DNA from 2 places in the Caballeronia sp. AZ1_KS37 genome. Region 2 is predicted to be linked to the other one. Evidence: predicted binding sites of a transcription regulator. Region 2 holds the regulator's gene; the other holds the start of a gene.
What was found. Region 2 encodes FliA, which starts transcription of late flagellar genes. Its sites were predicted from a motif close to CTAAAGTTTNNNNNNNNNNNGCCGNTA; they were not measured.
Positions count from the first base shown of each region.

Region 1 (3,412 bases), on a different contig from region 2:
GAGCTCGCCCTGCGCGGACTTGAGCAGTTCCTCGTCGGTGTCGGACGAGGCGCGCTGCGCGAGCTGCGTGGCGCCATCGGTCTTGCGCGCGGCGCCTGCGTCGGTGCTGGAAATGTCGCGGCCGCCGCCCATGATGATGCTGTTGTCCATGCCGACGGTCTTGCCGCCGACCATCGCGGCCTTGAGCGGCATCTGAAAATATTCGGCGATGCCGCGCCGCTGCACCGGCGACGTCGATGAAAGCAGCCACATCAGCAGGAAGAACGCCATCATCGCGGTCATGAAGTCCGCGTAGGCGAGTTTCCACGCGCCGCCGTGATGGCCTTTCTTGCCCGCGACGACGCGCTTGATGAATATCGGGCGATCGGTATCGTTGCTCATCGCTGTGTCTCGACTATGGCGGAAGTCACTTCGACTTGACCTTGCGCACGTGTTCTTCCAGCTCGGAGAACGACGGGCGCTCCGTCGAGAACAGCACCTTGCGGCCGAATTCCACCGCGATCGCGGGGGCGTAGCCATTCAGGCTCGCGAGGATCGTCACCTTGATGCACTGGAACATCTTGGTCTGCTCCGCGACGCGCTGTTCCGCGACGTTCGCGAGCGGTCCGATGAAGCCGTACGAAAGCAGAATGCCGAGGAAGGTGCCGACGAGCGCCTGCGCGATCATCTCGCCGAGAATCGCGGGCGGCTGATCGGCGGAGGCCATCGTGTGCACGACGCCCATCACCGCCGCGACGATGCCGAACGCGGGCATCGCGTCGCCGACCTTGGTGAGCGCGTGCGCCGGCGCTTCGCCTTCGACGTGATGCGTCTCGATTTCCTCGTCCATGAGGCTTTCGATCTCGAACGCGTTCATATTGCCGCTCACCATGAGGCGCAGGTAATCCGTCAGGAATTCGACGATGTGATGGTCCGCGAGAATCTTCGGGTACTGGCTGAACACCGGGCTCTTCGCCGGATCTTCGATATCCGCTTCGAGCGCGAGCGTGCCTTCCTTGCGCGCTTTCGCGAGCAGCACGTAGAGCAGGCCCATCAGCTCCATGTACATGCTCTTGTCGTACTTCGCGCCCTTGAAGAGCGTCGGCAGCACCTGAATCGTCGCCTTGATGGTCTTGACGTTGTTGCCGAGGATGAACGCGCCGACGCCCGCGCCCGCGATCATCAGAATTTCGACCGGCTGCATGAGCGCGCCAAGGTGGCCGCCTTCGATGGCATAGCCGCCGAAGACGGACAGCAATGTCACGAGCGATCCAATGAAAATCAGCACAGTCGAGTCCTCACGTTTGATGCGGTAAGACCGCCGTTAAGTGGTTTACGGCACTCGACTGGAAAACTTTGGGGCACGGTCAAACCACTGTACGTTCCGTGCGGTTTGCCGCGCGACCTTCTCGCTGTTTCGCAAAATCTGCGTCTCAATCGCTGATTTACGGCAACCAAATATCGAACTTTTCCTAACGGCGAAACAAAATTTTCCCGTTCGACACGAAACATCACATTTCCTGCCGATAATACGAACGCGCGTTCAGTTTTGTTGGAGACGCGAAGTCGTGAAATCGGAGAGAACGATGACAAGAGCAATGAAACAGGCCAGCGCGCTCGCGCTGACAGTGACCGCGAGTTCATTCGCCCATGCGGGTTTCGACTGCAGCGGTTCGCGCGGCGGCTGGCGTATGCAGACATCGGATAGCTGGACCGGCTCCGACAAACTTGCCCACGTGGCCGCGTCCGCGCCGTTCGGCGCGCTCGGCGCCTATTTGACGCGCGGCTCGGACCATCCGGTCGTCTACGGCACGTTGATCGGCACTGCGCCGGGCTTGGTGAAGGAAATCGTCGACGGAACCTGCCGCACGGACGGCTTCTCCTACAAGGATCTGGCCGCCGACGCGCTCGGTGCGTGGATCGGCGCATCGGTGACGCATTGGGCGATCCCGTATCAGCGCACGCCGCACGGGATGACCGTCGGGCTTTCGTACCACGATCGCTTTTAGACGGACGCGGGCGCGCGGATCAGGCGGCGATCCGCCCCGCTTCGCGGTCCGCGCCCGCCTTGCGCGTCTTGCCCGCGCGCGATGGCGGCTGGCAGAGGCCGCACACGTAACCGGCGCGCAGTTCGTACGCATGTGCGACGAAACGTCCGCGGCAGCGCGTGCAGACGTTGGTCTGGAGCATGCCGGATTCGAAGTAGCGCACGAGCGTCCACGCGCGCGTGAGCGACAGCACGGGTTCGTCGCCGTACAGCGCCGCGTGTTCGAGATAGAGGCGGTAGCTTTTCACGATCGCGTGAATCGTCGGCTGGCTCTTGTCGTTGGCCGCCATGAAGCGATAAATGCCGTGAAACAGCGACGAATGGATGTTCGGCTGCCACGTCATGAACCAGTCCGTCGAGAACGGCAGCATGCCCTTGGGCGGCGACACGCCTTTCAGTTCCTTATAGAGCTTGATGAGACGGTCGCGCGACAGGCTCGTTTCCGCTTCGAGCAGTTGCAGGCGCGCGCCGAGCTCGATCAGCTCGATCGCCAAAGTGATTTCGCGGACCTCCGCGACCACGCTTTTCGTCGCCATCGGGCTTCGCGCGCGGCGTCAGCCGATCTGCTCGACGGGACTGTCCGCCAGCACAATCGCCGCGTGGGCGTGCGCGAGCGCCGCGCTGCGGTCCTTGTCGGCGAGCGACGAAAGGATCGCGTGGTCATCGAAACGAAAGCGGCACAGCAAATGGCTCGACGACGCCACTTTCACTGCCTGCGCGAGCGTCAGCGAAGCCAGAACTTGCGCAACCTGCTCCGAAAGGCCCAGGCGATACATCGCCGAGATGCGGTCTTCCTGAAGAAGCCGCTGAGCGAGGAGCAAGTACGACAGGTTCACCTCGCGGATTTCCGCGAGCGTACTCGTAGTGCTGGTCGTCATCTTTTTCCCCGAATCGAAACGTGGCTGGTCAGGCCCGGCGGGAACGTTTGCTCGAATTCGCAAAGAAACGCGAATGCGGCCCCGCGCGTGTTGTCTGTTGTCGATTCGATTGTCGCCGATGCCCGCGGCCGCGCCTGTCGGACAAAGCATCCGACGCTGCGACGGAGTTTCGCGAAGAATCGTGTAGGAAAATTTCTTACAAGCCGGCCGCTTCGATGCCGCTCGGCAGACATGCGTTATCGGCACGTATTCGTCTGACTTAATAGCCGCGCCCCGTATTTTTACGACGGGCGCGCGCTGTCGCGCCTTTCAGGCCGCAGGAACGCGAATTGCTCATTCATGCCGCCCGGCGCGTCCGACGCTTCAAATCCGCCCTCATCGCCGCCATCGATGCAATTTCTGACTTCGTAACAGCACATGTATCGCGCTGTAACAACGATAAGCGATTGAAAAATGAAGTGAAATGCCGGTCTCGATCCCGATAATGATCGGTAAGGGATAACCCGGT
Region 1 is NZ_JALQDP010000001.1:253,653-257,064, reverse strand. Features, by position in the region: gene motB (flagellar motor protein MotB) at 1-381, opposite strand, end outside; gene motA (flagellar motor stator protein MotA) at 407-1,267, opposite strand; gene NCS00_RS01205 (hypothetical protein) at 1,578-1,988, shown strand; gene flhC (flagellar transcriptional regulator FlhC) at 2,008-2,562, opposite strand; gene flhD (flagellar transcriptional regulator FlhD) at 2,581-2,904, opposite strand.
Region 1: motA (flagellar motor stator protein MotA) is a predicted target of FliA. The motif match lies at 1,313-1,339, and genes of this name have one in related genera.

Region 2 (3,412 bases):
ATCCGGAACGCGAGCAGGCCACGCTGCGGGTCTGGATGGGAGCGGTGGTTCTTCTGGCTTACGGCGTTTTCGCGTGGCTCCGCCCTTCACACGATGCCTTCCTGACCACGCGCCTCGTCGCGCTCTATGTGTCTTATGGGGCGATCACGCTTCTGATCGTCAGCCGCATGAGCGCGCCTTCTGTTGCACGCCTGACCGTCACGACCATCGCCGATCAGACGATCCTCGGGCTCGCGCTCGCCGCGGGCGGCGCAACGGCGCTGTCGCTTCTCTGGGTGATGTTCTGGTTTCTGATCGGTTCGGGATGCCGATACGGCAAGCGCACGCTCGCCGTATCGTGCGCGACGGCGCTCATCATCGTCACGGCGATGGCCGTCTGGCAGCCGTGGTGGCACGAGAATCTTCCCGCCGCGATCGGGCTCGCGCTGAGCGTACTCGGCGCATCGGTGTATCTGAGCGTGCTCGTCGATCGGCTCGGCAACGCGAATCGCGATCTAGCGCGTCAGGCATCGACCGATCCGCTCACGGGTCTGTCGAACCGGTACGCGCTGGAAAGAGTCGTCGATCGCGCGATGAACGCGCCCGAAGCCAATGGCGATCACGCCACCGCGCTCCTTCTGATCGATCTCGACGGCTTCAAGGAAGTGAACGATACCTACGGTCACGCCGTCGGCGATCTGCTGCTGCAAGCCTTCGCGGACTCGCTCGCGAAGCGCATGCGCAAGTCGGACACCATCGCGCGTCTGGGCGGCGACGAGTTCGTCGTGCTCGCGCATCAGATGCGCGACCGCGACGCCGTGTTGTCGGTGGCCGACAACATCCATTCGGCGCTCGGCGAAATTACGTCGGTGCAGGAGCGGCCGGTGTCGGTATCGGCGAGCATCGGCGCATGCCTGCTTTCGAGCGCGGCGTCCGCGCATCAAACCGGCATGACCGCCGTGCTGCGCGCCGCCGACCGCGCGATGTACCGCGCGAAAAGTCTCGGCGAAGGGAAAACGGTCTTCGCCGAGACGCGGGACTTCGAGATCAGCTAGAGAACGTCAGGCCTCGACGCTCGTCCACGCCTGCTCGCGCAGCTTCGTGCGCAGACGCGCGACCGCCTGGCTGTGCAACTGACACACGCGCGACTCGCTCACTTCCATCACCGCGCCGATTTCGCGCAGGTTCAGGCCGCGTTCGTAATAGAGGCTCATCAGGAGCTTCTCGCGCTCGGGCAGCTTGTCGATGGCTTCGATCAGCGCGCCGCGAAGGCTGTCGTCGAGCAGCGCGGACAGCGGATCCGAACGATCGACGCAATAGCGGTCGAGGAACGGCTCGTCGTCGGCGGAGCGATCGAAGTCTTCGTAATAGATCAGCTGGCTGCCGTGCAGGTCCTGAAGCATCGACTGATATTCGTCGAGCGGCATCTTCATGTGTTCGGCGATTTCCTGCTCGCTCGCCGCGCGGCCGAGGTTCTGCTCGACCTTGTGCACCGCCGATTCCACTTCGCGCGACGTCTTGCGCATGCTGCGCGGCAGCCAGTCGTTCGCGCGGAGCTCATCCAGCATCGCGCCGCGGATGCGCTGGCTCGCATATGTTTCGAACTGCGCGCCCTGATCTTCCTTGTAGCGGCTCGCCGCGTCCAGCAGGCCGATCATGCCGGCCTGAATGAGATCGTCGAGATCGACGCTCGCCGGCATCTTGGCGACGAGTTGGAGCCCCAGCCGTCGAACGAGCGGTGCGTATTTCGTCAGCACTTCCGACTGTGAGAGTTTGCCTTGGGCGTTATACATCTTGGTCACCTATCTTGATCACATCGACGCCGTGCTGCTCAATGCAAAGTCGTGAAGCGCAGCCGCACGATGCGACGCCTCCCGCGCGCCCTGTACAGAGTCGCTAACCGGATTTCGCGCGTCGGCCTGGCCGCCCGCATCGCGCATATAAGGCGCGGGGCGCATCGGCCAGTGCAGGAGCTCCGCCGCGATTGCGCGGTAGTCGCGCGCCGCGGCCGTGGCCGGGAACGCTTCGACTGCGCAGCGTGAGAGTTCCATCGCCCGAGCGACGCGCGCATCCTCGGACACATATCCCGCCTGCACGAGCGACACGGCCAGATACCGGCTCGCGACGCCCGACAGGTTGTCGAACGCGACCGCCGCGTCGGCCGGGTTCTGCACGTGATTGACGAGCACGCGGAACTGGCCGATCGCATGGGCGTAGTGCAGTCGTTTCATGCACGCATACGCCTCGGTGATCGCCGACGCGGCTACCCGCGTCACAATAAGAAAGTCATGCGCCTGCGCCGCGAGCGTCGACAGCGCGCCGTGGCGATCGAGTTGCGCATCGATCAGCACGATGTCCGCCGGACCGTCGAGCAGCGCGCGGCATTGCGCGGCATCGTGAACGATGCGTTCGTCGCGCGGCGCGGCCATCAGCGAGAAGCCGAACGGCGTGCGCTCGACGGCATCGCCGAGCATGCGCCGGCCCGACATCACCGAGGCGAGCGCGCCCGCGTCTTCGGTGCCCACGAGACGGCTCACCGATCCCGCGTTGCGGTGCTCGTCGATCACGAGCACGTCCTTGCCGTGGATGGAAAGCGCCGCGCCGAGATTCACCACCGCCGACGTGCATCCGATGCCCGCCGGTGCGCCCGCGACCGCCACCACGCGCGAACCGGCGCGCGTAAGGAGCCGTCGCAGGCCTTCCGCCTGGTCGAGCACGAACTTATCCAAAGTGCACCTCATGCAGTTCGGTCGTGGCGCGCGCGGACAACGCGGACAGCAGCGCAGGCGTTTCTTCGTCTTGCGGCACGAAGGGCGAGTTGTCGCGCGGGATGCAGAACGCGCTCTTGATGAGAAACCGCTTGGTCGCGACGTACAGGTTCTCCGGCACTTTCTGACCGGTCGACACGTAATGCACCGGCAGCTTGTAGCGGATGACCGTATCGAGCACGCCGCCGAGATTCGTCGCTTCGTCGAGCTTGGTCAGGATGCAGCCCGCGAGCGGCGGCTGGTCCGCCGCGCTCTTGTAGGCCTGCACGACTTCGTTGAGCGTGTCGCCGTGGCTCGTCGCGTTGAGCAGCAGGATGCGCTGCACCGGATGACCCGCGCCGCACAGCATCGCGATCTGATCCGAGACCATGCGATCGCGCTGGCTCATGCCGATCGTGTCGATCAGCACGATATGTTTGTTGCGGAGTTCCGAAAGCGCGAGTTGCAGGTCCGCGCCGTCCTTCACCGCGTGAACCGACACACCGAGAATCTTGCCGAAAATGCGCAGTTGCTCGTGCGCGCCGATACGGTAGCTGTCGGTCGTGAGCAGCGCGACCTTGCTTGCGCCGAAGCGCATCACGCAGCGCGCGGCAAGCTTGGCCGTCGTGGTCGTCTTGCCGACGCCAGTCGGGCCCATCAGTGCGAACACGCCGCCGCGTTCCATC
Region 2 is NZ_JALQDP010000024.1:148,062-151,473, forward strand. Features, by position in the region: gene NCS00_RS13960 (GGDEF domain-containing protein) at 1-1,034, shown strand, start outside; gene NCS00_RS13965 (RNA polymerase sigma factor FliA) at 1,041-1,772, opposite strand; gene NCS00_RS13970 (MinD/ParA family ATP-binding protein) at 1,791-2,708, opposite strand; gene flhF (flagellar biosynthesis GTPase FlhF) at 2,701-3,412, opposite strand, start outside.